Regions from separate parts of the Exiguobacterium sp. K1 genome, predicted to be linked through region 3. Evidence: predicted binding sites of a transcription regulator. Region 3 holds the regulator's gene; each other region holds the start of a gene.
What was found. The regulator Rex, encoded in region 3, represses fermentation and respiration genes when NADH is low (regulators of the CRP and FNR family bind a similar motif). The targets are predictions, from matches to a motif close to TTGTGAAATATTTCACAA.
Positions count from the first base shown of each region.

Region 1 (10,997 bases), on a different contig from region 3:
TCTCGAATTGATGACTTGTACCGCGACACACGGATTCAGTCCGCACATGCTGTCGGAACAAGCGGCACGTTCTGAAATTCAGACAGGTTTAAACTGTTTTGAACGCCATTACGGTTATCGTCCGACCGGTCTTTGGATGCCGGAATGTGCGTATACGCCGGGTCTTGATAAAATCATGTACGAAGAAGGTATCCGTTACACCTTCGTTGACGAACATTCGATCCTGAATGCTGATCCTGCGCCGAAACACGGTATCGGAGCACCGGTTTATTCACCGCATGGTGTCGCTTTATTCCCGCGTGATCAAATCATCTCGGGCCGGATTTGGAGTTCAGTCATCGGTTATCCGGGACACCCGGATTACCGTGAGTTTTATCGTGATCTCGCATATGACCGGGAATGGGATCAAATTGCTGAATTCATGCATCCGGAAGGACTTCGTTACGACACGGGCTTAAAACTTCACCGGGTAACGGGCGAGTCGGACCAAAAAGAATATTATGTCCGTGATTGGGCCTGGAAACGGACGGATGTCCATGCGAACGATTTTGCGGAAGCACTTGCGAACCATTTAGATGAGCAGAGCGGACAAGATTTCCCGCCATTCCTCGTCACGGCACCATTCGATGCCGAGTTATTCGGACATTGGTGGTTTGAGGGTCCGGACTTCCTCGGAAAAACGATGGAACGATTCGAAGATTACGGTATCGAGTCGATTTCTCCGGCGATGTTCTTAGAACGTCACTTCCAGGATATCGAGACGGTTCATGTTGCGATGGGAACATGGGGACGTAAAGGTTATGCCGATGTCTGGATCAATGAGCGGAATGATTGGATGATCCGTCATCTGCATCAACTTGAAAAACGGTTGGCAGGCGTCGTTGCCCGTAACCGTCATCAGGATGAGCTGACGGTGAAAGCCAAACGTCAATTGATTCGGGAGTATCTGCTTGCCGTTTCGAGTGACTGGCCGTTTATTCTTGACGGACAGACGACAGCACAGTATGCAGCGAACCGCTTCCGTGAACACATCAAACGTTTTGAAGAGACGGAACGCCGCCTTGATGCACAAGAGCTGACACTGGATTGGTTGGAAGAACGGTATGCAGAATACCCGTTCCTCGCCGATACAGACATTGAACCGGATGTCTTCTTGACGCCGCACGATTACTACGTGGCGGTTCAACGGGAAGCATCATGGAACAGTGAGGCCGTTTTACTTGTGACCACTCAATATGATGATCCGAATCGTCCGGTTGCAGAATACGCAAAACGATTAGCTGCATCCGGTGAAAATGTGTACGTCATCACATCAGGCGCGACGGGCTATCGACATGAGGATGGTATCCATGTCTATTCTGTCGAAGTTAATGGTCTACCGCTCGTTCAGACGTATAATCAATTGGCCGGCTTAAATTTGGCAGTCTTGCGTCAAGCGCAGGCGTTGAATAAAATCGTCGAGTTCCGTCTTGTCCATAACTTTAATATGGAGACGGCTTCAGCAGCCCAATCGTTTGCGGAAATGAACGGATTGCCACTTGTAAGCAACGTGTATGACTTGGAAAGCGAACGTTCTCCGTCAGGAACAGGCGGACTGGTCGTAGCAATCAAACGACTGGAAGGCGAAGCATTACGTCATTCGGACGTCATTTATCTCGAACGAGAAGAAGCGAGAAACGGGATCGAACAGGATTATCATGTCGCAAAAGAACTGCGTACATTCCAGGTGGACCTTGAAAATCCATACCAGCATATGATGAATCCAAAAAAGAACGGATGAACAGTTGCAATTCACTTCCTTTCTTGGTACGATACTTGAGTATGCTTAACCTTATGTAAAGCAAAAATACTTGATACATCGAGAGCTAGATAGGAGGGAATCCCATGCGCGTTAAAATTACTTTGGCTTGCACTGAAACTGGTGACCGTACTTATATCACTAAGAAGAACAAGCGTAACAACCCAGAGCGTCTTGAGTTGAAGAAATACAACCCACGTCTCCGTAAGCACACACTTCACCGTGAAGTAAAATAATTGAGATGGAAGCCGTCACCTTGTGTGATGGCTTTTTTGTTGAATAAGGGGGATTGGCAGAATGGAAAAGCAGGAAATCCGGCGATGGATCACCGATCAGTTAAACCGGTTGGAAAACCGGGAACAAAAGCAAAAGCAGATTTATGATCAGTTATTTGAATTACCGGAGTGGAAAAATGCTCAATCGATTGCTGTCACACTGTCGTTTCGTAATGAATGTGCGACGGATCCGATTGTTTTAAAAGCCTGGCAACTCGGAAAACAGGTGGTCATTCCGAAAGTCATACAACAGGAAATGAAATTTTTTGAATACGTATCGAACAGTCCGTTAATTGAAACGAAGATGGGTATTCGTGAACCGGATGACCAGGCGAACGAGCAATCTTTGCGTTCAGTCGATCTTTGTCTTGTTCCGGGACGGGCTTTCACACGTGCAGGATACCGCATCGGATGGGGCGGCGGTTTTTATGACCGGGCATTAACTGACTACCCGGGGCATACGGTAGCGGTTACGTTTGACTGTCAGCTCGTTTCTGATTTTGAGGTGGAACCGTTTGATCAACCGGTCCAAAAAATCGTAACCGAGTCTAAGGTCATCGTATGTCGGTAATATACGGTGTCGTATTTTGTTTGCTGCTCGGATATATCGGTTACCGGTTCCGTCTACTGACCGTCAGCGGCAGTCTCTTTACGGTGGTCGTCGGTTCGCTTGTCCTTGCTGGTTTCGGATACCCCGGACTTGTCATGTTAATGCTCTTTTTTGGCAGTTCCAGTTTGTTATCGAAACTCGGGAAACGGAGAAAACAATCAGTGGATCAAATCGTCGAAAAAGATGGACCGCGTGACGGCTGGCAGGTTCTTGCAAACGGAGGCATCGCAGCGTTAGCTTCCATAGGATTCAGTTGGACAGAACACACGTCGTTTCTCGTCTTATTTTTGGTTGTCCTTGCAGCATCCAATGCGGACACATGGGCTTCTGAAATCGGTCCGTTATCAAAAAAAGATCCTTTCCTGTTTACGGGACGGCGTGTACCGGCCGGGACGAGCGGTGCCGTTTCGTTTCTTGGGACATCGGCAACGATCGTCGGCGCCCTATTTATTGCGACAGCGGGAGACCTGTTGTTTGATTTACCAACGGGGACGTGGCTATTGATCGCAGCAGGCGGCATCATAGGTAGTCTGCTTGATACCGTATTCGGGGGGACGGTCCAGCGGAAATTCCGGTGTGTCGTCTGTTCGAAAGAAACGGAGAAACGCCGGCACCACGACCAACCGACCCTTTATTTAAAAGGGTGGAAATGGCTCGGGAATGACGCCGTCAACTTTTTATCGAGTACGTTAGCCGGAATGATTGGTTTTATAGGGCATCGAATGTGGTAAGTTGAAATGGAAGATGTCACTTTTCCTTATGTTAGGATATTATTGACACAATTTAGACAAGATGTGAACGATTTCATTAATTCCTAAACTTTGTGAAAGATGTTACAATCTAATTGTGAGATAGTTAACAAACTTTTAAATTACCTATCAGAAAGGTGGATATAAAGGATGGAATTACATGCGAAAGTGACACGTGTAGCGTTAATTGGGGCGGGGGCTGTCGGTTCAAGCTTTGCTTATCAGATGTCAACGGCAGGATTGTGTGAAGAATTGGTTATCATCGACGTAAATAAAGCCAAAGCAGAAGGCGAAGCGATGGATTTAAATCACGGAACACCATTCAGCTCTTCTCCGATGCGGATCTGGGCAGGGGATTATTCAGACTGCAAAGAAGCGGAAGTGATCGTCATCACAGCAGGCGCGCCACAAAAACCGGGTGAAACCCGACTCGATCTTGTTGCTAAAAATGCGTTAATCATGAAAGAAATGGTGCGTCAAATCATGGAGTCCGGTTTTGATGGCATCATCGTCGTTGCCTCTAATCCGGTTGACATCATGGCCCACTTAGCTTGGAAATATTCCGGTCTTCCGAAATCCCGTGTCTTTGGCTCAGGAACGGTTCTGGATACGGCACGTTTACGCCAAATGCTCGGTGAATACTTCCACATCGATTCCCGTAATGCCCATGCGTATATTCTCGGTGAGCACGGGGACACCGAATTTGCAGCCTGGAGCAATTCCCGGATCTATGGTAAAACGATTGATGAATTGTTAGCGGAAGATGACCGATACTCGCAAGCGGATCTTGATCAGATTTATATCAATGTCCGCGATGCAGCCTATCATATCATCGAACGAAAAGGTGCGACGTATTATGCAATCGGACTTGGACTCGTTCGAATCGTCCGGGCGATTCTTGGAAATGAGAACTGTCTTTTGACGGTCGGTGCGCACGTCGACGGTCAGTATGAAATTTCCGGGATTCATATCGGCGTCCCGGCAATCATCAACCGGCAAGGGGTCCGGGAAATCATTGAAGTTTCTTTAACGGAAGAAGAATTGAAAAAATTCCATCACTCAGCAGAAGTGTTACGGCAAACGATGGAACCTGTCCTTCGCTGAGTGGAAGGCAAATGCTCCATCCGTTGCTTTCGATCTGCCTGAAATGAAAAGATCAGTCCATTTTAGCCATACAAAAAGGACTGATCTTTTTGTATGGAAGAATCTCGATTAAACTAGGTTTTATTTTACTAGAAAAAGGTTATGTAAAGGATAGAAGAGTTTTTGATGGCATCGCATTCAATAGTAAAAACGCTTGAACTATCTCCAACTACGCTATGCTAAGAGGTGAAGGATTCCTGAGTTATCCAACCTATAGGTCGGAAATTTATCAGGCTAACCCCGTCATCCCGACGGTTGGATCTTAATCTTGCCAGTTTCTTTTGTGCGGACGCCTACTCTGCTTGGTTTTCGCTACTTCAGTCATCCGCAAGGTGAACGTTGAAGATTTTACGTGACAGGCGAACTTCCTGTCACAACCTTATACCTTCAGTTTTCAAAGAACACGACATATTATTTATTCCTGGTTTTAAGTGTTTTCAAACCGAGAACGTGTCGGGCAATTGACGTGTCGTAAGACACGCCTTGCCCGAAGGCGATTCATCTCCCACCTACGCTGGGCTTCGCCCGAGACACTTAGAGGTGAGAGTATTCTCGACTAATTCTGATAAAGGGGAGAAAGACAGTCATGTATACATTTCGGAAGTTAACGAAAGAAGATGCAGAACAGTATTGGAGTCTTCGACTGGAAGGATTAAAAAATCATCCAGATGCGTTTGGTCATTCGTTTGATGATGAACAACAAACACCGATTCAGGATGTTCAAGAAGGACTCGAAGGCGGTCCGGATTCTGATGAAATATGGCTCGGAATATTTGACGGTGAAAAATTATTCGGGTTCGGACAGGTCAAATCGTTCGAATTATCACGGGAGTCGCATAAAGCGATGATTTCCGGCGTATATGTTTCACCGGATTATCGTGGCGGAACGGGTCGTGCTTTGATGGAAGCTTTGATTGAAGAAGCAAAACAACTTCCTGATGTCGAACAAGTCATTCTGGCAGTACTTTCCGGTAACGAGGCAGCGCAAAGTCTGTATGAGTCACTTGGATTCGAAGTATACGCGGAAGATCCGGACTCCGTTAAATTGGAAGATGGGACGTACCGGGATGATATTTGGATGAAGAAATACGTCTGATGGCCGGACGGATTAGAGTCTATGCATAGACGTATGAAAAGTCGTAGAGTCAATTTACATTGAATCTACGACTTTTTTTATTGAAAGGGCAGACGGCAGAAGCGGTGAATCAGTATCCGCCTGTTCCATCTTTTGGTATCATTATAGAGGAAAAAAACATTAAAAAAAGGAGTGGAACAGATGCAGGCAGTTGTTCAGACGATTCGTGATTTAGTGGAGATTCCTAGTCCGACCGGATTCACCGCTCACGCACTTACATATGTAGAAAACCGGTTCAAAGAAGAAGGGATTTCATATAAAAAATTAGAAAAAGGGGCATTACTTGCGATGTTGCCGGGCGAGTCACCGCGAATCCGTCTGTTGACAGCGCATGTCGATACGCTGGGAGCGATGGTCAAAGAAGTCTTGCCGACCGGCCGTCTCAGTCTTTCGCAGCTTGGCGGCTATGCGTGGACGGCAATCGAGGGGGAAAACTGTTTAGTTCACAAGATGGACGGACAGACGGTTTCCGGAACGATCGTGTTCCATCATTCAAGCGTCCATACATCACGTGTGACAAATACGGAAGAGCGGAGCGCGACGAATATCGAGGTCCGTCTTGACATCCGTTCGACGACGGCAGAAGAAACGCGGGTTTCCGGAGTTGAAGTAGGGGATATCGTGACGTTCGATCCGCGATTCGTCCATACGGAGACAGGATTCGTCAAATCACGTCATCTTGATGACAAAGCGTCCGTCGCTTTATTACTGGAGCTCGTCAAAAAATGGAAAACCCTGACGCTGCCACATCCTGTCCATATTCTGATTTCGAACTATGAAGAAGTTGGATTTGGAGGTAATGCCGGTTTTTCTGAAGATGTCGCCGAATATATCGCAGTCGATATGGGAGCACTCGGAGAAGGACAACATTCGGATGAGTACACGGTTTCGATTTGTGCAAAAGATGGTTCAGGTCCGTACGATCTTGCCTTACGTCACCAATTCACACGTTTAGCGCAACAGCATTCGATTCCGTACAAAGTAGATATCTATCCGTATTACAGCTCGGATGCTTCAGCAGCGGTTCATGCCGGACATGATGTCCGACACGGTTTACTCGGTCCTGGGATTGAATCGAGTCATTCTTATGAGCGGACACATGAAACGTCACTTCAAGCGACCTACGATTTACTGGACGCATTTGTAAAGGAGCCGATGAACGATGAAAACACTTTATGACGTCCAGCAATTGCTCAAATCATACGGGACAATCGTTTATCTCGGTGACCGGGAATCGGACATTGCGATGATGATGCTGGAACTCGATGAGCTGGAGCAGGCGGGTGTACTGGAGAAAAAACAATATGATTCTGCAAAAGTGATTTTGGCATACGAGTTGCAACAATCGAGAAAATCATGAAAATATTGTGCAACCCTTTGCACAGGTGAATGAATCAGCTAAAATAAAAGGGAAGAATCTTTTATCATAAGGGAGTTATGACGATGAAGTGGTTACTGGGTGTAGATATCGGCGGAACGACGGTCAAGATGGCGATTTTAGACTTACAAGGAATTATCGTGGAAAAATGGGAAATCGAAACGGTTATCTTAAATGATGGGGAACAAATTCCGGGAGACATCGCCCATTCTTTCTTTGAAAAATGCCAGCAAAGCAATAAACGCGTTGAAGATTTTGTTGGAGCCGGAATCGGGGCACCGGGATTCATCGACTTTAACACGGGTGTTGTCGAAAAAGCGGTCAATATCGGTTGGAACAATTTCGAACTCGTCGGAGAATTCGAGCGTTTAACCGGATTACCGGCAGTGATCGAGAATGACGCGAACGCAGCAGCAATCGGTGAGATGTGGAAAGGAGCCGGAAGCGGAGCGACAGAACTGCTTGCCGTTACACTCGGAACCGGTGTCGGAGGCGGACTGATCACGAACGGTCAAATCGTTCACGGCACAGTCGGTATGGCCGGTGAAATCGGTCATATCACGATGCTGCCGGAAGGTGGTGTCATGTGTGGTTGCGGTCGTAAAGGGTGTTTGGAAACGATTGCTTCCGCAACAGGTGTTGCCCGGCTTGGTCTTGAAAAACGAAAAGGACAGGTCACTACTTTGAACGACATCAAAGCGGTTACGGCAAAAGATGTGTTTGAAGCGTACTCGCAAGGGGACAAGGTAGCGACCGAGGTCGTGGAAGAAGTGACGTTCCATCTGGGACTGGCCATTTCGAATTTAGCCAACAGCTTTAATCCTGAAATTATCGTCATCGGCGGCGGCGTTTCAAAAGCAGGCGAGGCGCTGATGACTCCATTACAAGAGACGTTTAAGCGATTTGCTTTGCCGCGGGTCTTCGGATCAACGACCTTCAAAATCGCTGAACTAGGTAATGACGCCGGTGTCATCGGCTGTGCTTGGTTGGCGAAACAAATGTTTTTGAAAAAATAATAAGTAAATGTTTTAGAAAAAGATTCGATATTTCGAATCTTTTTTTTATTTACAAACGTAATAAAAGTATGTGATTGTAAAGTATCGACCGGATTCCGGTTGCATTTTTGTAAAAGTAAGCGTAAAATTTTCACGTGATACGGGTATAAATAGATAAGACATGTAAGACGTGCAAAAGTTCAATCAAAAAGGACACACGTATATTAGGAGGCAGGTTTTTATGCAGCAAGACTCAAGCATCTGGTCGCGTATGCGGCTAAAGGTGGGTCAAGGTGTGCGCAGCACGTATAAGGAGCACAAGCTCTTTTGGATTGCGACACTTCTGATTTGGTTAAAAACATATTTGGCGTATACGCTCTTTTTTAATGTGCCGGTCACCAATTCGGCTCAGGCATTCATCTTACTGATCAATCCAATCAGTTCGGCACTGTTTATGTTTGGATTCAGTTTCTTCTTCCGTGGGAATGTTCAAAAATGGTTCATTTACGGAACGCTTGTCGTTGCGACACTTGTTCTGTATGCGGATATCATTTTCTTCCGTTTCTTCAATGATTACCTGACGTTGCCGGTTCTGTTCCAGACATCGAACGCGGAGACAGTATCCGCTTCACTCACTTCATTATTGTCATGGGCAGATTTGCTGATTGTCGGTGACTTGTTGATTCTTCCATTCTTCCTTCGAAAAATGGACATGTCGAAAAATATTGCATCACGCGGACGTGCGATTCTCGCTTTCGTCGCAGCAACAGCCGTTTTCCTTGGGAACTTGGCACTTGCAGAAACAGAACGCCCGGAACTATTGACACGTGCGTTTGACCGCGAGCTTCTCGTTAAAAATATCGGGACGTTTAACTTCCATATGTACGATGCGCTGATTCAATCGAAAACGTCAGCACAAAAAGCATTGGCGGACAGCTCGGAACTCTCTGAAGTTCAAGGATTCGTAGATTCGAAGTACGCTGAACCGAATCCGGCGATGTTTGGGAAGTACAAAGGGAAAAATGTCATCGTGGTTTCATTTGAGTCAGCTCAATCGTTTGCTGTCGGCTTAAAAGCACCGAATGGGCAGGAAATCACACCAAACCTCAATAAACTGATCAAAGACTCACACTATTGGGATAATTTCTATCACAATACCGGACAAGGGAAAACATCGGATGCCGAGTTTATCTTGGAAAACTCGATTTATCCACTCGGTCGTGGATCCGCATTCTTCACAAATGGAGAAAATGAATTCCGCGCTACACCTGAGATGTTAAAAGAAGACGGCTATTATTCAGCTGTTTTCCATGCCAACAACAAATCATTCTGGAACCGGGATATCGTTTACAACAGTTTCGGAGTGGACCGTTTCTTCTCGGAAACCGATTACGATTTAGGTAATCCGGAAGATTTAACAGAGTGGGGATTATTGGACGATAAGTTCTTTGAGCAATCGTTACCGATGCTGAAAGATCTTCCGCGCCCGTTCTACTCGAAGTTCATCACTTTGACGAACCATTATCCGTTTGAAATGCCGAAACCGGAAGATGAGCTCGTACCGCCGCTTGAAACGAGTTCGACGACATTGAATCATTATGTTCAAGCACTCGCTTACCAAGACATGGCACTCGGTAAGTTCATCGAAGGATTAAAGAAAGACGGCACTTGGGATGATACGATTTTCATGGTATACGGCGATCATTACGGAATCTCGACGAATCACAATGCTGCGATGGCAGAATTGTTGAAAAAAGACGAGTTAACACCGTATGATGTTGCTCAATTGCAACGTGTACCGTTCTTGATCCACTTACCTGGACAAGACAAAGGTGTTAAACACGATGATGTCGCAAGTCAAATTGACATCAAGCCGACGTTGTTAAATCTGCTCGGTTACGATTTCAAAGATGAAGTATTGTTCGGAACGGATCTGTTCTCGAAAGAACATAAAGATTATGCGTTGTTCCGGGACGGTTCTGTCGTAACAGATAAGACAGTTTACACACAAGAGACATGTTATGACCGTAAGACCGGTGAAGAAGTCACAGACGAGAAAGACGGCGCTATCTGTAAAGAGTCCGTCAAACAGTCTGAGAAAGAACTAGGTTTATCGGACAAAGTCATCTATGGTGATCTGTTGCGCTTCCTTCAAACTTCTAAATAATTCAAAAGACGGGAACGATGTGTAATCGTTTCCGTCTTTTTTTGAGGTATTACTTCCATACTGTCAGGACTACGAAAAAGGTCAGCACTCCGATTTGGAATGCTGACCTTTTTTGTGTAAAACATGATTATGACGGAATTCCGCCGAAAATCAATGTCGCAATACCAAACCAACCGAATAAGATAACAGTCAGTCCAGCAAATACGAGTGGAAACATTTGACGTTTCTTAAGTGAACGCAAGACGGCCCACACGCCGACGAGTGCAACGATAAAGAAAAGCCAACCGATTGGTTGATCCAAATGCATGACGTACTCCCCCTTAAAAATCACGTTATGAAGTTCACGAAGATTTCACTTAAATCTCACTTTTTAGTTTAGCCGACTGAGCGAATAAAGTCGAGAGGGGGGACGACGAACTTTCGACAATTTCGTGTATAGTAGAGAAGAATATCAACAAAGGAGTTTGATGAGATGGAAATCGTAAGTATTACTTCAGGTATGGCTTCGGAAAACGGCTATCTTCTTTTTAAAGAAGGAAAATGTTTAGTGATTGATCCGGGAACGGAAGATATGCGTTTTTTTGATGAAATTGAAAAACGCGGTGCTAAGGTCGAAGCCATTCTTTTAACACATGCCCACTTCGATCATATTGGCGGTGTCGATATGTTGCGGCGTTTTACGTCGGCTCCTGCATACATTCATCCAAATGAAATGAAATGGTTGTCGAATCCGAATCTGAACGGATC
Region 1 covers NZ_JAOTIT010000003.1:216,189-227,185, forward strand. Annotated here, with positions in the region: gene N7U64_RS08705 (glycoside hydrolase family 57 protein) at 1-1,780, shown strand, start outside; gene rpmG (50S ribosomal protein L33) at 1,885-2,034, shown strand; gene N7U64_RS08715 (5-formyltetrahydrofolate cyclo-ligase) at 2,096-2,644, shown strand; gene N7U64_RS08720 (DUF92 domain-containing protein) at 2,635-3,414, shown strand; gene N7U64_RS08725 (L-lactate dehydrogenase) at 3,583-4,536, shown strand; gene N7U64_RS08730 (GNAT family N-acetyltransferase) at 5,162-5,671, shown strand; gene N7U64_RS08735 (M42 family metallopeptidase) at 5,852-6,889, shown strand; gene N7U64_RS08740 (YqgQ family protein) at 6,873-7,070, shown strand; gene N7U64_RS08745 (ROK family glucokinase) at 7,148-8,104, shown strand; gene N7U64_RS08750 (LTA synthase family protein) at 8,325-10,250, shown strand; gene N7U64_RS08755 (DUF2759 domain-containing protein) at 10,378-10,557, opposite strand; gene N7U64_RS08760 (MBL fold metallo-hydrolase) at 10,723-10,997, shown strand, end outside.
Region 1: a site for Rex is predicted at 3,528-3,545, ahead of N7U64_RS08725 (L-lactate dehydrogenase). Genes of this name have one in related genera too.

Region 2 (10,997 bases), on a different contig from region 3:
TGTACTATTCATCAATTCACAACTGTGTTAGTTATTAATATTCCTCCTTTGATATGCTATAATTTTTTTAGATGAAAGGGGTGCTGTTCATGATTACCATGAATGAGATCGTTCGGGAAGATGTCCCTTCGCTTCACGAACGTTCTGTCGACGTTACCTTCCCTCTCAGTGAGGAAGATAAGGAAACGATGCGTCTGATGATGGAATATCTCGCCAACAGTCAAGACGATGAATTAGCCGAAAAATATGATTTACGTAGCGGGATCGGACTGGCGGCTCCACAAATCGGAGTCAATAAACGAATGTTTGCCATTCGCCTGCAAGACGGGGACGACATTCTCGAGTTTGGGATTTATAATCCTAAGATCGTCAGTCATTCCGTTGAACAAACGTATCTTGCCGGCGGAGAAGGTTGTTTGTCCGTTGACCGGGAAGTCGAAGGTCATGTACCGCGCTATATGCGTATTACCCTGTCTGGCATCGATCATAACGGAAATCCTGTAAAATTAAGATTAAAAGGATTAAAAGCCGTCGTTTGCCAACACGAATACGATCATTTGGACGGCATCATGTTTTACGATCGAATCGATCCGAAAGAACCGTTCAAAGAGTACGGTTCGTCTCTCTGATGAGTATGAAGCAATAAAAAAGACATTTCCAAAATACGGAAATGTCTTTTTTATTTATACTTCCATGATGATCGGCATGATCATTGGATGACGTTGTGTTTTTTCAGTCAGGTACGGTGTCAATGTATCGTTGATGACTTGTTTGATATCCGTCCATTTTGTGTTTCGGTTCGCTAAAGATTGTTCAAGCGAACGCTTCAACAGACGTTCCGCATCCTTGATCAGGTTACCTGATTCACGCATGTATACGAATCCGCGTGAAATGATGTCCGGTCCTGAAACAAGACGATTCGTTTTAGAATCGAGCGTTACAACGACGACGACCAGTCCTTCTTCCGAAAGAATCCGTCTGTCACGCAGGACGATATTACCAATATCTCCAATTCCTTTTCCATCTACATAGACGGCATTCGCTTGGATTTTACCCGTAATGGCGGCTGCATTGGCATCGAGTGCCAGAACTTCACCGTTGTCCATGACGAAACAGTTTTCTTCCGGCACACCGGCATCCATCGCAAGTGACATGTGTTTTTTCAACATGCGGTACTCTCCGTGGATTGGCATGAAGTATTTAGGTTGCAAGAGACGGAGCATCAACAACTGTTCCTGTTGGCTGCCGTGACCTGATGTATGGATGTCATTCAATTTACCGTACATGACATCTGCACCGGCTTTATACAATTGGTTAATCGTTTTCCCGACGGAAACAACGTTTCCTGGAATCGGAGAAGACGAGAAGATGACCAAATCATCCGGAATGATGGAAATCTGACGGTGTGTTCCGTTGGCGATCCGGCTAAGGGCTGCCATCGGCTCCCCTTGCGAACCTGTACAAAGAATCGTCAGTTCATTTGACTTGTACCGTTTCATCTCGTTCGGTTCAATGATTGTGCCCTTTGGTGCTTTGATGAAATCAAGCTCCTGACCAATCATCATGACTTTATCCATGCTCCGACCGAAGACGACGATTTTGCGTCCGGCTTCGACTGATGCATTGACAACTTGTTGCAAGCGATAGATGTTCGAGGCAAAAGTCGCGAAGATGATCCGCCCCTCTGCTTTACGGAAGATGTTTGAAATCGTATCTCCGACGACACGTTCACTCATCGTAAAGCCTTCAATCTCGGCATTCGTCGAGTCAGACAATAGACAGAGAACACCTTCCTTGCCGAGTTCCGCCATTTTTGTTAAATCAGCCGGTTCTCCAACGGGTGTAAAATCGAACTTAAAGTCGCCGGTATGGACGATGTTACCTTGTGGTGTCTTGACGACAACTCCGAACGAGTTTGGAATCGAGTGAGTCGTCCGGAAAAATGAAATACTCGTCTTCCGGAATTTGATGATTGAATCTTCATCAATTTCATGCAACTCGGCCGTCCGCAATAAACCGTGTTCTTCGAGTTTTACTTTAATGAGACCAAGTGCAATCTTTCCGGCATAAATCGGTAAGTTGACTTGTTTGAGTAAAAACGGCAATCCCCCGATGTGGTCTTCGTGACCGTGAGTGATGAAGACACCTTTTACCTTGTCCTTGTTTTTGATCAAGTATGTGTAATCTGGAATGACATAGTCGATTCCAAGCAGTTCATCTTCAGGGAACATGACACCGGCATCGATGACGATGATCTCATCCTGAAATTGAACGACGTATGTGTTCTTCCCGATCTCTCCTAAGCCGCCGAGTGCGAAAACGGCTGCTTGATGGTTTTTAACGAACTTCATGCGAACGTTTCAACCTTATAGTCTGGGCTTAGTTTTTCATATTCAAGGAATTCGCCGCTTAACTCACGGATGAATTCGACGTTAATTTCTTTGATGAGGTGGTCAATCGCTGTTCGCACTTCACGAATGTTCTCTCCCTCAACATACATCACTTCTGTCCGTTCCCGTACCGGGGCTTCTGAACGAAGCGGTTGATAAAATACTTTAAAAATCATGTTTAGCAACTCCTTATCAGTCCATTGTTTTTTGTCCTTAGATTAGTATACACGATATCCTACTATTTTTTCATCCTATTCCTAATCCAAGGTCGGCGTAAACGTTAACGCTGTGCTATAATTCCACATGTATCCGGCTGAACAGCCAATTAAAAAGAGAAGGTGAAACCATGGCAAATCAGAAAGTCGTCTTTTTCGATATCGATGGAACCTTACTTCACGATGGTCATTTTGTTCCCGAGTCGACCAAACAGGCAATTAAACAATTACAAGCAAATGGTGTCTATGTAGCTATCGCAACCGGACGCGGTCCGGCGATGTTATCCGGTGTCCGCGAATTACTCAATATCGATACGATCATTGGGTACAATGGTCAAATCGTCGTGCATCAGAACGAGGTCATTTACAGACGTCCGCAACCGATTGCAGATCTTAAGCATTTGACAGAGCGGGCCCATAAAAATGGTCATACGCTTGTTTATCTAGGTGAAACACAGGGGTTTTCAACGAAACCGTCGGATCAGTTAGTCCAAGAGTCACTTGGCGAACTGGATATTCCTTTACCGGCTTTTAATGACCAGGCGTTTACGACACATGATGTCTTCCAGACGCTTGTCTATTGTACTGCTGAAGAAGAAGCTGAGTACACTCAGAACTATCAGGCCTTCGACTTCATCCGCTGGCATCCGAACGCAATGGACGTCATTAATGTCGGTTCATCCAAAGCGGACGGCATCAAACAATTTCTGAAGCTGACCAACATCCGGCGCGAAGATACGTTTGCTTTCGGAGATGCGTTAAATGATTTAGAAATGTTGCGTTATGTCGGAACCGGCATCGCGATGGGCAATGGTCTTGCAGAAACAAAAGCAGCCGCCGATTTCGTCACTAAACATATTCTCGAAGACGGCATCGAACACGGTCTCAAGGAATTTCAACTCATTTAACTACTCAAAAGGCCGAGGAATCATTCCTCAGCCTTTTTTGATATTAATTTTTCACTTTATGAATGGCGCGCTCCAAGCGGTCCAAGTCATCGTTTTCTCCAATGACGACGAGGTAATCCCCTTTTTCGATCAATTCATCCGCTTGTAAGGAAATCATGACGTTCTCGCCTCGCTTGATGGCAACAACGTTCGCACCGTACTTGCTTCGTAAATCCAGATCAATCAAAGTCTGGTTCGCCATCCGGTCACTGACTTTGATTTCGACAATCGAGAATTCTTGTGATAAATCGAGATAATCTAAAATATTCGAACTCATCAATCCGTTGGCAATCCGGACCCCCATGTCCCGCTCGGGGTGGACGATGAAGTCCGCACCAATTTTACGCAACACTTTTTCATGGTAATCATTCGTCGCCTTGACCGTAATCGACTGGACACCCAGTTCTTTTAAAATTAAAGTCGTCAAAATCGATGCTTGGATGTTTTCCCCGATCGCAACGATGACATGATCAAAATTACGGATTCCGAGACTCTTTAGAACGTTCTCATCCGTCGTATCTGCAATGACGGAATGCGTCGCAATCCCCATATATTCATTCACACGTTCTTCATCCGAATCAATCGCCAAAACATCATATCCGTTTTTCGACAACTCTCGAACAATCGATCCCCCGAAACGCCCTAAACCGATTACCGCAAACTCTCCATTCATGTTCAACTCTCCTTCACATTTCTGCTTCAGTAGTAGTGTACCCGATTCACTTCTAAATTACTATGAACGCTTTTACAATACAGTTTTCGGTTCTCCCCACCTTAAAACGACCGACAAATCTGATCAAAAAAAGGGGCCGACTCCAAAAGAAATCATTTGATCTTTCACGCCATTTCCTGTAGGAGTCTCGTAAGTACGTGAGTTCTACATTAAACGAGAAAAGGGCGGCAGAATTGAATCTGCCGCCCTTTTCTTTGGAGAAACCGACTTTTGAGTCAGCCTCGAACTGATTACGTGATAGACGTTCTGCTTATTTTGCTTTTTTCCCGCTGACATAATCGTTGTCAAACAGGAACAACCGTAAAATCAAATACAGTGCAGGAATCAATAACATCAGTCCGAAGATGAAGACGACGACAAGTGCCGTAGCCATCGTTTCGTTAACGACCGCTTTATTGATATCGATGTACGGATAAAGAATGTACGGAAGGTGTGTGTATCCGTATCCGAACCAGGCAACACCGTATTGCGCCATCACGGCGATGAAAGCAATTCCGTAGTTTTTCTTCAAGTAAACAAGTGTGACAGCAACGCAGAAGAATAGGAAACTTGCTGCGAACCACCACCAGTTGCCGTTTAAAATATTTTCATAATGCCACGCTGCCTGATTCTTCAGTCCGAAGAAGACTAATGCACAGACAACAATTGTCGGAATACTCCAGAACAATGCCCATTTCCGAATCAATGGTGTTGCATTCTCATCCTTTGCTTTATCCGCATAGAACAACAGGAACATCGCGCTGATATAAAGAACCGATACGATGGCAAGCGCAACGACCGTCCAAGAATAAAAGTTCGTGAACAGCTTCGTCCCAAGGAATTCGACTGTCTCATTTGTTTTCCGGATAAAACCGCCCTGACTGATTGTCAGTGTCGTCGACATCGCTGCCGGAATCAGCAATCCTGTCGCACCGTATAAGAACGTATAGAACATGCTGTCGTTCGAACCATAGTTGGCAAATGCGTAAAAGCTACCGCGAATTGCAATCAATACCAACACGATCGAAGCCGGAACAAGTAAAGCTGTTCCGTAATAATATGCCGTATCCGGAAAGAATCCGACAAGTCCGACGAAGAAGAAGACGAAGAAGACGTTCGTCACTTCCCAGACCGGAGAAAGATAACGGAGAATCAAACGGTTCGTCAGATGATCCCGTTTCGTATATTTTGAATAAAACGCGTAAAAACCGGCACCGAAGTCAATTGAGGCAACGATGAGATATCCATAAAGGAACGTCCAAAGTACGGTTATTCCAAGTGTTTGAATGTCCAACTCGTTCCCTCCTTATTTGTTGTCGTCCGCAAACATCGCTTCACCACGTGTGTGATGATCGTCCGCGAGTTCTTTGCCGACTGGATTATTTTTAAACATCCGGAGCAAGACGACTGTACAAATCGTTCCGAGCAACAGATAAAGTAAACTGAATAAAATCAACATCGGTCCGACAGCCGTCGAAGTCGTCGCTGCATCAGCCGTTCTCATAATACCATAGAGCGTCCAAGGCTGACGTCCGATTTCCGCATACATCCATCCTGCTTCGATCGAGACGATGGCAAGCGGTCCACCGATGAAAATACCGCGCAGTAACCATTTGTTGTACGGGTTCAACTTTTTGAGTCGGAATGCCAAGATGAACAAGGCTGAGATGGCAGCCAGGTACATGCCAATCGATACCATGATATCGAAGAAATAGTGGACAAACAGAGGTGCCTGATCTTCTTTGGCGAATTCATTCAAACCGATGACCTCTGTATCCGGTGCTCCCCCTGCGAGAATGGATAAAGCATACGGAATCTTGACAGCACCTTTAATTTCATAGCTGCCGTCCGCCTGTTCATCCAAAATACCACCGAAAATCAATTCGGCTTCGTTTGTCGTTTCAAAATGCCATTCTGCCGCTGCGAGTTTTTCAGGTTGGTATTTCGCCAGGTATTTCCCGGAGAAATCACCGACCAATGCTGTCGAGAAGGCAAAGATTAAGCCGGCCATGACGGTTAAGCGAAGTGCTTTTTTGTGATAAGCCGTTTCTGCCGCCGACAAAGTTTTCTTGCGCAACAGATGAAACGCTGCGATTGCTGCCAAGATGAAGGCAACCGTCAAGTAAGCGGATACGATGACGTGCGTTGCTTTCGTTGGTGTCGCCGTGTTGAACATCGCTTTCAACGGTTCGATTTGCGTCAACGTTCCGTTAACGATTTTGAATCCTTCCGGCGAGTTCATGAATGAGTTGACCGTCGTGATGAAGAAAGCAGATAATGTCGCCCCGATGACGACGGGAATCCCGATTAACCAGTGTAACCATGGATTTTTAAACCGGTCCCATGTGTAGAGATAAATACCGAGGAAAATCGCTTCAAAGAAGAAGGCGAAAGTTTCCATGAACAACGGTAAGGCAATCGTTTGACCGGCTACTTGCATCAAGGAAGGCCATAAGAGCGACAATTGTAGACCAATCGCTGTTCCTGTTACGACACCTACCGCTACAGTTACGATATAACCGCGCGTCCAGCGACGTGCCAAAAGAATATAGTCTGAATCTTTTCGTTTAATACCGATGTACTCAGCTGCGAGTACCATCAATGGAACCCCTACCCCAATCGTCGCAAAGATGATGTGGAATGCTAATGTGAGCCCTGTCAATAATCGACTGAGCATGACTGGATCATTGAACATGTGTATAGCCCCCTCTTTCTAGACGTACTTCTATATATTGTTTATATCCGTATCATAGAGAACATAATCATTTGTGTCTGTTTTAAATGTTTGATGTAACAAATTGTTCACATATACTCGTGATTTATTTCACAAAACGTTCGAAAACTGTTCTCTTCTATAAAATGAAAGCCCTTTATCCATTTTTTCATGAATAAAGGGCCGATTGTCACGTCTTTTATTTAGACGTATTCGCGGAAATAATGATCCAGTAAATTGATGATGAAGGGGATGGCTTCTTCGTCCGGATTCAAGGTCGGTTGATGTAATCCGGACGTTGCATTATTCACCCCGAGCCAAAACATCATGCCGGGAATTTCTTTTAACATGAAACCAAAATCTTCTCCCGTCATGGCAGCATCACACTCAATGTAATTCGCATTCATTTTGACGAAGGATGAGAATTTATCAACGACGCGTTGATCGTTGACGACTTCATAATACCGATTTCCGAACTGCAGATCGATTTTGACGCCGAATGAAGCTTCGATGCCGCGGATGATATCCCGGACACGTTGCTCTAACTTTTCCATATCTGTTCCGTTAAGCGCCCGCATCGTTCCGTCAAGTAACGCCCGACCGGCAATGACATTCTCCCGAATTCCTGCATCTACTTTCCCGATCGTGATGACACTGCAGTTCATCGGATTGATCGAGCGGCTGACAATCGTCTGCAGCTGCATGATTAACGCTGCCTGCGCAACGACTGTATCAATCGTCAAATGGGGGAACGCAGCATGACCGCTCTGTCCATAAATCGTGATATGAACTTCCCGTGCACTCGCAAACAAGACACCCGGACGGCTGGCAATCGTTCCGACCGGATACTCCGGTGCGACATGCAGACCATACATCTCACTCGGACGATATTTTTCAAACAGCGGACTTTTAATCATCGGTTCTGCCCCACCCGGACCTTCTTCAGCTGGTTGGAACAGGAAAACGACATCATCCATGACCGGCAGTTCAACGATTCGGCGTAACAGACCGAGGGCAATCGATGCATGTACATCATGGCCGCAGGCGTGCATGAACCCCGGATGCTCGGAACAAAATGGCAGTCCCGTTGCTTCTTCAATCGGTAATCCGTCGATATCCGCCCGGTATCCAATCGTCCGATTTCCGGTTAATCCTTTCACACGGACAAATACTCCTGTTTCGAATGTATCGTAACTGACCCGATCTTCCGGGTATGATCGGATTTGATCAAGGATAAATGCTTGCGTTTTAAACTCCTTAAAACCAGGTTCCGGTATTTTATGAAGTTCTCGGCGCATTTCAATTGCGTATTCCATCTGACTGACTTCCTCCTTCTTCTTTGACAATGTCCCAAAACGCTTGGACTTGTTTTAATTCAAGCATCGACTCCGTTGATAGAATCCACGTGTCCCGCTTTAAAATTTTACCGGATGACGTTTTGAGCGGAATCTGCATCACTTCACTCGCTTCATGGATCGTCGATTCCGGCAAGATGGCAAAACCAATCCCGTGAAGTGCCATCTGTTTACACGTTTCAATCTGGTCGACGACGAGCGTCCGAGCCGGCGGACTCGAAAAACGATCCTGCCACCATTCTAAAATTTCCTGATAATAGGTCGAATCGCTCTTGAACTGGATAAAAGGACGTTCTGTCTTCCGCAACTGCTCGAGCGACGTCAGTTCACTGTCGACTAAATACAGCGGATCGGAAAACAGCCGTTCCTTCACGCCTTTCCAATCGGGATTTCCGCGGATGATGCCGATGTGAAAATGTTCTTCCAGCATATGACGCATCATTTCACTTGACCACCCTGTGACCAATTGGACACGGACATGCGGATACCGTTCGACAAATCGTTTCAGAACACGGGGAAGCCAGTATTGTCCCATAATGGACGCGACTGCAATCCGAAGTGTCCCGTAAACGGCTCCCTCTTCTGCCGTCAATTCACTTTTAAGCTCCAGTTCTTTCCGGTTCATCTCCTTGGCGAGACCGATGACTTTTTCGCCTTGCGGAGTAATACTCAGCCCACGGGATGAACGAATGAACAGCTTGGTTGCCCAGCGCCGCTCGATTGCGACCAAACGTTGGCTGAGGGCAGGCTGCGATACAAAAAGACGTTCGGCTGCCCGTCTCATGTTCAACTCTTCTGACAACGTAATCAACATTTCCATTTCCGACACTTGCAATGTATGATTCGACTCCTCATGATATAAGATGGCATTAGTTTAACACGTTAGAGAGGAAGGTACATATGTCACGGTATCATTTTATGTTGATCGTCTCAACGGTCGCTACTTTAGGCAGTCTGTATTTCAGTGAGGTCCGGGGATTCATTCCTTGTCCATTATGTTGGTGGCAACGTCTGTTCATGTATACGACCGCCATCTACCTGTTCGTATCCTTGTTCCGCAATCGTCCGGTCGACGGATTTTTCCTTCGCTTGTATACATTACTCGGGTTCGCAGTCGCGGCTTACCACGTCGTACTCGAACGATTACCGGACGGAGAAGCGCTCTGTACGAACGGTTGTCTCATCAAATGGGTTAATTATTTTGGCTTCCTGACGATTCCGATGATGAGTTTGATTGCGTTCACTTTATTGGTCATCCTCGCTTTTTATCCAAAACAAAAAAACGCTCAATGAGCGTTTTTTTTATTTCCAAGTTGCCGCCACGTTCAACGCGCTCGAGAAGGATAACTCCGATAACTGCCCTTCCCCTTCACACCAATCCCCGACAAACGCCATCGTCTCCTTTGGTCCGTCCTGCATAAAATTAGGTAAGCCGCTTTGCCCCATCTTCCATTTGATTTCTTGAACGATTGCCCGTTTCATCGTCCGCTCGACGACCAGACGCTCCTGCCATGACGGATAATGTTGATCAAGGAGCCGGTGAATGTGTCGGACCTTTTCCGCCAGATAATCCGGATTTCCGACTTCCGGGTGGGCAAGGTAAGCAACAACCTGTAAGACTTGACCGTCTTTCGGTGCAATACTCGAATCATAATGGGATAAATCCGTTACGAACAGTTGATGCGTACGGTCGTACACATATGAAAACGGTGTTTTGAGATATGGACTGATCCCGACGTCGTATACAAGAACTTCCACCGGTTCGTACTGCGCAAAAGGTTCGATGAAGGATTGAACGGATGTCGGCAATGCCAGTTTCCGCATGTCCCGGGGAGGAAGCGCCAGGACAACCCGGTTCACAATCCATTCCGTCTTTTTCCGGTCACGTAACTGATATCCTTGTTCATGTTCTTCAATCGCCGTGATTTTAGTTTTCCGATGGATGGTTCCGCCTTGTTCTTGGATGACCCGTTCCAGTTCATCAATTAAAACTTGCCATCCTCCGGCGATATAAGAAACCGGTTTTCGTGTCCGAAAGAGTTTACGGTAATAGTCAAAATAGACGACTGACGGAATATTTTCCGGTTCGGTCGTAAAAAAATTGCTGGAGGCCAGATCAAGCATCAGACGGGACACATCTTCCTCCGTTTTTTCCCGTATCAACCATTGACCAATTGACAACTCCGGCTCCCCTGTTTCAAGCCGGAGAACGGTTTTCACGACTTCCCATGTAAAACGAAGTTTATCCGTTCCGCCTATCACTTCTGTTTTTAAGAGACCAATTGCATTAGCCGGAGCAGCCGTTAAATGACCGGAAAATTCATATTTTGCTTTTGCCGAAGAAAAGTCCAGCCAGGTAATCTCTAATTTCAGATTTTTTATGATCGTCTTTAAGACGGACTGATCACGCCCGTATATCGCATGCGCCCCGTAATTGAACGTATAACCTTTAATGCGTTGTGAGGTCGCTCTGCCGCCTAACATCGCGGCATCATACAGTTGCACCTGTTTCCCTTGTTTCGCAAGCAAGGCAGCAACGGATAATCCTGCCAGTCCACCACCGACGACTGCTATCGATTCCATTCTGTTCCCTCCAGTCCGGCTCTCTTACTCAATGGTTTGTTTTAACTCTTTTCCCGCTTTTCAGACGAAAAAAACGACAGCT
Region 2 covers NZ_JAOTIT010000001.1:306,121-317,117, reverse strand. Annotated here, with positions in the region: gene def (peptide deformylase) at 90-629, shown strand; gene rnjA (ribonuclease J1) at 684-2,351, opposite strand; gene N7U64_RS01525 (DNA-dependent RNA polymerase subunit epsilon) at 2,348-2,566, opposite strand; gene N7U64_RS01520 (Cof-type HAD-IIB family hydrolase) at 2,737-3,513, shown strand; gene N7U64_RS01515 (potassium channel family protein) at 3,557-4,225, opposite strand; gene N7U64_RS01510 (cytochrome d ubiquinol oxidase subunit II) at 4,536-5,558, opposite strand; gene N7U64_RS01505 (cytochrome ubiquinol oxidase subunit I) at 5,571-6,959, opposite strand; gene N7U64_RS01500 (N-acetyldiaminopimelate deacetylase) at 7,181-8,293, opposite strand; gene N7U64_RS01495 (LysR family transcriptional regulator) at 8,277-9,167, opposite strand; gene N7U64_RS01490 (disulfide bond formation protein B) at 9,233-9,625, shown strand; gene N7U64_RS01485 (protoporphyrinogen/coproporphyrinogen oxidase) at 9,635-10,915, opposite strand.
Region 2: a site for Rex is predicted at 7,077-7,094, ahead of N7U64_RS01505 (cytochrome ubiquinol oxidase subunit I). Genes of this name have one in related genera too.

Region 3 (10,997 bases):
TTTACACAAGGATTTGCGAAAGGTCTTGGGGTGACACGTAATGTCAACAGTCCGACGTTTACGATCATGAAAGTCTATGCCGGACGACTGCCGCTCTATCATATGGACGTGTATCGTCTGGAAGGCGGTGATGATATCGGTCTTGAAGAATATTTAAATGGAGACGGTGTCGCTGTCGTTGAATGGTCGGAATTAATTGCCGATGTCCTTCCACCAGAACGTCTTGCGATTACGATTGAACGGACGGGTGATGATTCACGCCGCTTTCGTCTGGAACCGATCGGTGAGAAGTATATCCAACTATGTGAGGGGTTAAAGCAATGAAAATCGTAGCGATTGATACATCGACGAAACAACTGTCTGTTGCGTTATCGGACGGACAACAGATTTTGGCGGAAGCCTCTTATGTGACTTCTTTGAATCATGCGACAAAACTGATGCCTTTACTGGAACGGATGATGCAGGAAGTTAATTGGTCGCCACGTGATTTAACACGGATTGTCATCGCTGATGGCCCGGGTTCATATACCGGTCTTCGGATTGGTGCAACGACAGCGAAGACACTGGCCTATACGCTGGGTATTGATTTAGTCCCGGTTTCGACGCTTGAATTGATGGCAGCATCGGCCGGATCAACCGGACGAATCGTTGCGATTCAGGATGCCCGTCGTGGAACAGGTTTCGTCGGTTTCTATGAAGAGGGTCAACTGGTGGGGGAAGAACAGCATACGGTCATAGCTGACTTCGTCAAGACACTGCCGACCGACACGAAAATCACAGGTGATACAGACAAGTTCACGACGGAACTTCAATCCTTCACTATCGTTGATCCCGCATTCCGTGCACCACGGGCCGGTGTCCTCGCCTTACTCGGTGCTAAACGTGAACCGGTTGAGACCCACGCGTTCGAACCGCGTTATCTGCGTCTCGCCGAAGCAGAAGCCAAGTGGATTGAGGCACAACGCCATGACTAAGGTTACGATTCGAAAAATGACGGTCGTTGATGCACCGGGTGTGCATGCCGTGGAGCTGGAGTCGTTTGCGACCCCGTGGACTTTGGAATCGTTCATCGCGGAGATGACACAAAATCCGAATGCGTATTATCTGGTCGCCGAAACAGAAGAAATCATTGGATTCGCGGGACTATGGCATATTGCTGATGAAGGACATATCACGAACGTCGCCGTTAAACAAAAGGCGCGCGGTACGGGAATCGGAGAAGCACTGCTCGTTGCTTTGATCGAACAGGCGAGACAATTAGGGTTACGGGCAATGACACTTGAAGTACGGGTGTCGAATACGCCGGCACGAACGTTGTATGAAAAGCTGGGCTTTTTATATGCCGGAACGAGAAAACGATATTATCAAGATAATAATGAAGATGCAGCCATCTATTGGTTGAAACTGGAAGGAGACGAGTGATGACACAGCCGTTGATATTAGCGATTGAATCAAGTTGTGACGAGACAGCTGCGGCTGTCGTCCGCGGAGGGACAGACGTCTTATCGAACGTCGTATCCTCTCAAATTGAAAGTCACAAACGTTTTGGAGGAGTAGTTCCGGAAGTCGCGTCCCGTCATCACGTGGAACGGATCACATATGTCATCGATGACGCGTTAACGGAAGCCGGTGTCACAATCGATGAGATCGATGCGATTGCCGTGACGGAAGGTCCGGGACTTGTCGGAGCGTTACTCGTCGGTGTCAGTGCGGCAAAAGCATTGGCATTTGCCCACGGTAAGCTGCTTCTTGGTGTCCACCACATCGCAGGTCACATCTATGCCAACCGTTTGGAACAAGAACTCCGCTTTCCGCTCGTCTGTTTGATTGCATCCGGCGGACACACGGAACTGATTTACATGCCGGAAGACGGCGTGTATGAAGTCATCGGTGAAACGCGCGATGATGCAGCGGGCGAAGCCTATGATAAAGTAGCACGGACCTTGAAACTTCCTTATCCGGGTGGTCCCCGGATTGATCAATTGGCGCAAACCGGTCAGGATACATTCCATTTCCCGCGGATTTGGCTCGAAAAAGAGTCATATGACTTCAGCTTCAGCGGACTCAAATCGTCTGTCATCAATGCGGTTCATAATGCCGAACAGCGTGGAGAGGTCATCATTCCGGAAGACCTGGCTGCCAGTTTTCAAGCCAGCGTCGTCGAAGTGCTTGTCACAAAAGCGATCCGTGCCGTCAAAGAAAAGGGCGGCAAACAGTTGCTTGTTGCGGGTGGCGTCGCGGCCAACCGCGGACTCCGGGCAGGATTGACGGAAGCCTGTTCACGTGAAGGCATCGAACTGGTCATTCCGCCGATGCACTTATGCGGTGATAATGCCGCGATGATTGGAGCGGCAGCGATTCACCCTTACCGGGCAGGCCGCCAATCGACACTTGCCATGAATGCCGAACCTGGGCTAGATTTAAAGTAAGGAATTCGAAAGACATGGGGGAAAAATGGAATGAAAAAAGTCATCATCGTGTTATTAGGTGTACTTGTCATTGTCGCAATCGGCTTACAGATTCGTGAAATCGTCAATGCTTATCAAATCGCTTATAAAGAAGAGCTTGTCCCTGATAAAAAGGCGGTCGAAACGAATACGAAGCAAAAGCCACTGTATGAAATCGGTCGTGCGGAAGGTGAAAAGACACGGATTGAAAAGCTGTACGCCTTTGATCAGACGGTCGATGGCGAGCTGAAGAATGTTGTGATTGTCGACCGGAAGTATGGTTTGACGAACAAAGCGAGTGATGACTTCTTTACGATTGCACCGGGTAAACCGGCAACCGAACAAGAGAAAAAATCATTCCAACCAATGATTGATCGTCTGGATGGAGAGCAAGTCCAGGCAGAGGTCATTTCGAAACACCAGGTCGTTGCCAGTGAAAACAACAAAAAACGGACGTTAACGCTGTATAAAGTATTTTATAAAGATACCGATCAAAAAGAATATCTGTTCTTTATCGAAAAAGACGGTGGACTGAAGCTTGATCTCTTTAAAAAAGGCTACTCTCGTCTGGCCAATTATTAAACAAAAAGCGATGTTTGCCTGGATGATCAGGCAAACATCGCTTTTGTTCATTTCCATTCCAGCAGACCCGTTAAGTCATCATAAATACTGTCCGGATCGAGATTCAGCTCTTCGACGGGCAGACCCGACCGGTTAATCCAGGCTGTCCGGAAACCGAAACTTTTCGCACCGGTGATGTCCCAACCGTTCGATGACATGAACAGCACGTCCTCCCGTTTGAGACCGAGCGTATTGAGCGCATGCATATAGGAAGCGGGTGTCGGTTTATACTGCTTGATATCATCGACACTGATGATCTGGTCAAACCGTCCGGAGAGACCGGATTGTTCAATCAGGGGATCAAGCATGTCATGTGAACCGTTCGAGAAGACGGCGATTTGTTTATCACCCATCTGCTGTAAGACATCATCGACTTCCGGATAATGATCGAGCTTCAAATAGACTTCCATCAGGTCTGCAATATTTTCTTCCGTGACGTGGAGCTTCAGTTGCAGCAAGGCATAGCGGAGCGCATCACGCGTCACTTGGCTGAACGGGACGTACTGACCGTTTAACTGACGTAAAAAGGAATATTCGAGCTGTTTTTGACGCCAGGCCTGACTGATGGCTTCCCCGTGTTCCGGATAGAGTTCCTCTGCTTTCACTTTGACGGAATGGACATCAAACAATGTACCGTAGACATCAAAGACCAGTGCTTTAATCGGTTGTGTCATGATAATCACCTTTCTTGAGTTACATGGTATCTCTATGTAGTTCCCGAAAACGGTCTGAGCTGAAACACACATTGCGAAAGCGGCAAAACGCGTAAGACGGATTGAATTCGGGAATTGCATAAAGTAAGAGCGTTTATTGCCAAAGACAGGAGATATGTTATGACACGCCAGCAACAATTCATCAGGATTCTAGTGCTTGTTCTTTTGATCGGCGGACTGATCTGGTTCAGCCGTTCCTATCTCAACCTCAGTCCGACCGACATCAAGGACTGGATCTTATCGTTCGGAATGTGGGCGCCGATTCTGTATATCTTACTCTATACGATTCGTCCGTTGATTTTTTTCCCGGCATCCGTTTTGTCGATTACCGGCGGTCTGGCGTTTGGTGCCTGGCTCGGAACACTTTACACCGTCATCGGAGCGACACTTGGTGCAGTCGTCGCTTTTTTAGTTGCCCAAAAGCTTGGAAATGGGTTGATCAAGAAAAAGGAACAGGCCGGAAAAATCCATCAGATTCAGCAGCAACTCGAGAAAAATGGATTTATCTATGTCCTGATTTTCCGGCTGTTGCCGATCTTCAACTTCGATTTGATCAGTTATGCCGCCGGACTGTCAAAAGTCCGCTTGTTATCCTTTTTCCTCGCGACGTTGATTGGAATCATTCCCGGGACGTTTGCCTATAACTTTTTAGGGAGCAGCATCGTCTCGAAAGATCCACAACTCATCATCGGTGCAATTGTCGTCTTTCTTGTCTTGACGATTGTTCCTTGGTATCTCCAAAAACGCTGGAAAGCAAAAAAGAACCTCGGCTGAAGTCGAGGTTCTTTCCGGTTAAGCGTGAAGCCGTTGTGCCCGGACAAAAAAATCATTCGCGAACGTACGACAGGCGGCTTGTTTTTCCGGTGTATTCGGATCAAACTCCATCTTAAGCCCTGGGACGACGATCGTCGCGCCGGCAGATGCAAGCGTCTGTTCCAATGTATCGACGGCTGCACAGTATTTCGGATAATCCAAGTCACCGGAGCCAAAGGCAGCAGCGGCTAAGCCGTTTAACGTACTTTCCCCCAGCTCGTCGACGAAGTCCTCCGCTTCATACGGTAAATCGCCGTCCCCCCATGTGTAGGAGCCGAGTAGAACGGCATCATACTGAGAAAAATCGGACGGGTATAACTGATCGAGCTCTTGTATATGAACCGTGCAGCCCTTGCGCTCGAGTTCCGACTGCAAGATCTGCACGATGTCTTCTGTATTGCCGGACATGCTGACAAAACCGATCATGATGTTCATCTGAATCATCCTTTCTCCAAGACATGAACATCTTTAGTTTAATTGATAATCGTTCTCAATACAAACAGAAATAAAAAGCCTCTCCCAAGTGGAGAGACTTTTCATGTCAGTCTTGGAGCTCGGCCCATTCTTCGATTGAACGAATGACAGGTTCAAGCTGACGACCTTTGTCAGTCAAACTGTATTGAATTTTAATCGGACGTTCCGGAATGACGGTCCGGATCACAATACCTTCCGCCTCAAGTTCCTTCATGCGCTCCGTTAACATACGACCAGACAACTCCGGAATCGCATCTTGAATTTCGTTGAAACGACAGGTCTTTGTCATGAGATGACGTAAAATCAAGCCCGTCCACTTCTTGCCCAAAATTTCAAAGGCATGTTCGACTTTCGGACAAAGGGCAGTCGGAATCAATGTCTCTTCCATCAGCACTCATCCTTTCTATATTTGTAGTATACCCGCTTCTACTAAAAAAATCGAATCATTTTACTTAATGTAACAAAAAGAACAAAAACAAATCTATTTACTTTTAGTAAGTGATAGTTTATAGTCTTATTTGGGTTACTAAAAGTAATTAAAAAACATTAAGTAAAAGGGAGTTTGAGAAAGATGATGGATTTAGGATTATTTTTAATACGCTTGGTGATTGGCTTAACATTTGCCGCACACGGGACACAGAAATTGTTTGGCTGGTTCGGTGGACACGGGATTGAGGGGACAGGCGGCTGGTTTGAGTCGATCGGCATGAAACCGGGTAAAACACTTGCGCTTGCGGCAGGACTTGCGGAACTGGTCGGCGGCGTACTGTTTGCCGGCGGTCTCTTCTTATGGTTCGCAGCAGCACTGATTATCGGATCGATGCTCGTTGCGATCATCAAGGTGCACGGTCAAAATGGTTACTGGGTGACACAGAACGGGTACGAATACAACATGGCACTGATCGTCATCGCTCTTGGCGTCGCCTTGATTGGTGCTGGAGACTATTCACTCGCAGCCATGCTCGGGTAAACAGAGAAAGAGGTTATAACAATGAAGTTTGATGCGCGGTCACTCAGTCCAAAAGAAAACTATAAATTGTTGATCGGGAGTATCATCCCGCGACCGATTGCTTTCGTCACGACAAGAGGAGCGGACGGAACAATCAATGCTGCCCCGTTTTCGTTCTTTACCGTCGCCTCAAGTCATCCGCCTCAACTGTTGATTGCCGTCCAAAAGACGGATCAAGGGGAGAAGGATACGGCTAAAAATATCTTGTTAACGAAAGAATATGTCATTCATATCGTCAGTGAAGAGATTGTCGAAGCGGTCAACGAGACGGCAGCACCGCTTGCTTACGGCGAAAGTGAACTGGAGCGGACGAATCTGACACTGATTGACAGTGATTTGATTGATGTTCCCGCGGTCGCAGAAGCAAAAATCCGGTTTGAGCTGAAGCTGACGCAACACATTGAACTTGAAACAGCCGATTTATTGATTGGCGAAGTCATCCGTTATCATGTCGCAGATGAACTGGAAGAGTCCTTCCGGATTGATGCAGACGGATTAAACGCGATTGCCCGTCTTGCCGGCAATGACTACGCGAAAATCGGTGACATCTTTACGATTGCGCGTCCTACGAAATAAGACAATGCCATACAAATAGACGAGGAAAGCAGATATCGAATCTGCTTCTCTCGTCTTTTTTGTGACTTACTCCATTTTATGGCGTTTGCTGTACTGAAAACCGTCGAGCAAATAAAACAGGACGGCAAGTGCCCAGATTCCGACACAGCTGATCAAAAAAGCGACCAGTGGTGAGACAGCGCCGTAATACATGATGATCATTGGATCATTCAGTTCGACGAACGACTGAATCGTCAACAACGTACAAATCAGACCGGACAATAAACTAATGAACAGTCCGCTCCACGTTTGGATGACAAGTCCGATCATGCAGGAAATCAGGATGAACAACGGGTACACAGCATTAAACGCATCCGGACGAATGAAAGCCGAGACATAGTCCGCATACATCGGGACGAAGTAGAGGACACCGGACAATAATCCTTGGATCAGATTGATCAGATAACTTTTCGATCGCATCAGTGAAACGACTCCCACTGTTCCATCAGCTCAAGCAAATCGACGTCGATCTGATCACGTTCTGCCGACAGGGCGGTCGCTTTCGGAATATCATTAAAGATTTCCGGTTCACACAACAGCTGTTCGATTTCAACCGACCGGTTCTCCAACCGTTCGATCTCTTGCTCGAGCTGTTCGAGTTGCTGTTTCTTCTTACGTGCTTCTTTTTGGGCTTCCTTGTCAATCGTCTTCGTCGACGCGACTTTGATTGCTTTCGCTTCTTCCGCTTCAAGACGGGCGATTTCTTCTTTCTCGGCTTTTTTCTCCATGTAATACGAGTAGTCACCGAGGTAATCGGTCACACCGTCTGAACTCATTTCAATGACACGCGTCGCGACGCGGTCAATGAAGTAGCGGTCGTGGGAAACGAACAGCAGGGTCCCTTCGTAGTCGACGAGGGCATTCTCGAGGACCATCTTCGAATCAAGATCCAAGTGGTTCGTCGGCTCATCGAGGACAAGCAGATTCGTTTTGCGTAACTTCAGTTTTGCGAGCGCCAGGCGTCCGCGTTCTCCGCCGGATAATTCATGGACGAGCTTAAAGACGTCGTCTCCGCTGAAGAGGAACTGACCAAGCACAGACCGGACTTCCTGTTCGCGCATCAACGGCCATTCATTCCAAATTTCATCGATGACCCGGTTGCGGTCATTCAGTTCCGCCTGCTCCTGATCGTAGTAACCGATTGAGACACCGGTTCCGAACCGGTAGTCTCCGAATAACGGTTTCAGACGGCCGACGAGCACTTTCAGTAGTGTCGACTTGCCGATTCCGTTTGGTCCGACGAGCGCCAGTGATTCCGCGCGTTGCAGACGGAACGTGATGTTTTTCGAGACGGCTTCTTCATAGCCGACTGCGAGTTGGTTGACCTGCAGCACATCATTGCCGCTCTGCTTTTCAATCGGGAATGACAGAACCGTACTACGTTCGTCACCGTCCGGCCGGTCGATCCGGTCGACCTTTTCAAGACGTTTGCGGACGCTTTGCGCCCGTTTTGTTGTCGTTGCCCGGGCGATGTTGCGCTGGATGAAATCCTGCATCTTCGCGATATCTTCCTGTTGCTGTTCGAACTGTTTCATTTCCTGTTCGTAGAGCGCCGCTTTTTGTTCGAGATACTTCGTATAATTACCGGTAAACTTCCGGGAGACGTTCCGGGACAATTCATAGACGACGTTGACGACTTGATCGAGGAAATACCGGTCATGGGAAACGATCAGGACAGCGCCGCGGTAACCGGACAAGTAACTTTCAAGCCAGGACAGTGTATCGATGTCCAAGTGGTTGGTCGGCTCATCGAGAATCAGCAGTTCCGGTGCCTGCAGCAACATCTTCGCGAGGGCGAGCCGGGTCCGCTGTCCACCGGAAAGCGTCTGAATCCGTCGGGAATAATCGTCCGGATAAAAGCGCATCCCGTGTAAGACGGAGCGGATATTGGCTTCGAACTGATAGCCGCCGGCTTCCGAGAAGTCGTGTTGTGCCTGGTCGTACGTTTTAAGGAGACGGTCATAAGCGGCCGGATCATTTAAAATGTGTTCCATGCCCATTTCAATTTCCATCCGGCGAAGTGCCCGTTCCTGATCCTGCAGATGCTCAAAAACAGTCAGCATCTCGTTCCAAATTGATTCGTTCGACTCGAGTCCGCTGTCCTGCGCGAGATAACCGATCCGGACTTCCTTGCTTTTCATGATCTCGCCCGAGTCATGTGACAGCTCCCCGGCGATGATTTTTAAAAGTGTCGATTTTCCGGCACCATTTCGTCCGACGAGGGCAATCCGGTCCCGTTCCTGTACTTCGAGTTTAATATTGTCTAAAATCGGCTCGACGCCGAATGATTTTGAGAGTTGGTTTACTTGTAAGAGAATCATATCCATCCATCCTTCCACCCTTTAGTCTATCACGAAAAATCCTGCCGAATATAATATTTGTTACTCTATGTGAAGTGGTTTACAATCAAGGGGAGTAGAATTCTTTGCATTGATTTGGGTGCCACGTCAGAACGTGGCCGAAGGGGGAACTGCAGTATGAATGGGCCAGACACAAAAATACCACAAGCAACGGCGAAACGGCTGCCGTTATATTATCGTTTTATCCAGAGTCTTTATAACTCCGGCAAGTTGCGCGTCTCGTCAGCAGAGCTCAGCGAAGCGGTCAAAGTCGACTCCGCGACGATCCGTCGTGACTTTTCCTACTTTGGGGCGTTAGGGAAAAAAGGGTACGGTTATAATGTTCAACATTTGTTAACATTTTTCCGAAAGACACTCAACCAAGACGAGGTCACGAATGTCGCCTTAATCGGGGTCGGACATCTCGGAACGGCGTTTGCAAATTATAACTTTTTAAAGAATAATAGTACTCGTATCGTCATCGCGTTTGACGCCGATGAGGACAAGGTCGGAACGACGACGCAGGACGTTCCAATTTATCACGTCTCGGATATGAAAGAACAAATCCAAGCGAACAATGTCGATGTCGCCATCTTGACGGTACCGTCTCAGTTCGCCCAGTCAGTGGCAGATGAGTTAGTTGAGTATGGTGTGACCGGCATTTTGAACTTTACACCGGCCCGGTTGAATGTACCGGCCCACGTTCGGGTGCATCACATCGATTTGTCAATCGAGCTGCAGTCGCTCGTGTATTTTATGAAGCATTATTCGCAATCAGCTGAAGGAGTGAAATCATAATGGAAAACTTAATCCCGTTAACACTTGGTATTGGACCGGGGAGCATCGCTTTGATCGGTGTCGTCGCCTTAATCATCTTCGGACCGAAGAAATTACCGGAACTCGGCCGCGCCGCTGGTCAAACGTTAAAAGAGTTCAAGAGCGCAACGAACGGCATCATGGAAGATGATAAGGACAAAAAGGACGAAATGAAAGAGAAGTGAGTGAATCATGGCGATCGATCAAGAACAGAGTGTGACATCGCACTTAGATGAACTGCGTAAGCGGATCATCTGGTCGCTCATCATTGTAGTGGTCATGTTTATCGCAGCCTTTCCGCTCGTCCGGCCGCTCGTCCGTTTCTTACAGGCCGACTTAAAGGAACTCGGAATCGGGCTGAATGCGTTTAACGTTGTTGATCCACTGATGTTATATCTGAATCTTGCGTTCATCATCGCAATCGTCTTGGCGTCCCCGTTTTGGATGTATCAGCTTTGGGCATTCATCCGTCCCGGTCTGCACGACCAAGAACAAAAAGCGACGTTGACGTATATTCCCGTGACGTTTTTCTTATTCCTTGCGGGTATTTCATTTTCTTATTTTTGGCTGTTACCGTTTTTACTCGAAGTATCGACGGAACTCGGGCAAGAACTCGGAATCGAACAGGTCATCGGGGTCGAGAACTATTTCAGCTTTCTGATCCGGTTGACGATTCCGTTCGGTCTGTTGTTCCAGTTGCCGGTCGTGACGATGTTTTTGACACGGCTCGGACTCGTGACGCCGTTCTTCATGCGGAAGAATCGGAAGTATGCGTATTTTGCGCTGTTCGTGATCGCGGCGTTGATCTCACCGCCCGATATCACCTCGCACTTGATGATTTCTGTTCCGTTGTTCGTGTTATATGAAATCAGTATCCTGATTTCGGCACGGACGTACAAAAAAGTGCTGATTCTCGAGCAGGAGGCTGAACTCGAACGACAGGCGGATATGATGCGTGAGTTGAACAAATAATAGAAGATTCTCCTTTACCCGCAAGGTGAAGGAGATTTTTTTGTAAGCGGTCTAATTTTATATTGAAAAAGTGAACAGCAATGGTTATACTCATTATAGAAACACACGGGGGCTTAGCTCAGCTGGGAGAGCGTTTGGCTGGCAGCCAAAAGGTCGTCGGTTCGAGCCCGATAGTCTC
Region 3 covers NZ_JAOTIT010000002.1:445,549-456,545, reverse strand. Annotated here, with positions in the region: gene tsaE (tRNA (adenosine(37)-N6)-threonylcarbamoyltransferase complex ATPase subunit type 1 TsaE) at 1-324, shown strand, start outside; gene tsaB (tRNA (adenosine(37)-N6)-threonylcarbamoyltransferase complex dimerization subunit type 1 TsaB) at 321-974, shown strand; gene rimI (ribosomal protein S18-alanine N-acetyltransferase) at 967-1,422, shown strand; gene tsaD (tRNA (adenosine(37)-N6)-threonylcarbamoyltransferase complex transferase subunit TsaD) at 1,419-2,429, shown strand; gene N7U64_RS07585 (hypothetical protein) at 2,460-3,029, shown strand; gene N7U64_RS07580 (haloacid dehalogenase type II) at 3,077-3,742, opposite strand; gene N7U64_RS07575 (TVP38/TMEM64 family protein) at 3,902-4,555, shown strand; gene N7U64_RS07570 (flavodoxin) at 4,574-5,029, opposite strand; gene N7U64_RS07565 (winged helix-turn-helix transcriptional regulator) at 5,136-5,456, opposite strand; gene N7U64_RS07560 (DoxX family protein) at 5,640-6,038, shown strand; gene N7U64_RS07555 (flavin reductase family protein) at 6,060-6,653, shown strand; gene N7U64_RS07550 (hypothetical protein) at 6,720-7,112, opposite strand; gene N7U64_RS07545 (ABC-F family ATP-binding cassette domain-containing protein) at 7,112-9,013, opposite strand; gene N7U64_RS07540 (redox-sensing transcriptional repressor Rex) at 9,170-9,829, shown strand; gene N7U64_RS07535 (twin-arginine translocase TatA/TatE family subunit) at 9,829-10,032, shown strand; gene tatC (twin-arginine translocase subunit TatC) at 10,040-10,819, shown strand; tRNA gene N7U64_RS07525 (tRNA-Ala) at 10,927-10,997, shown strand, end outside.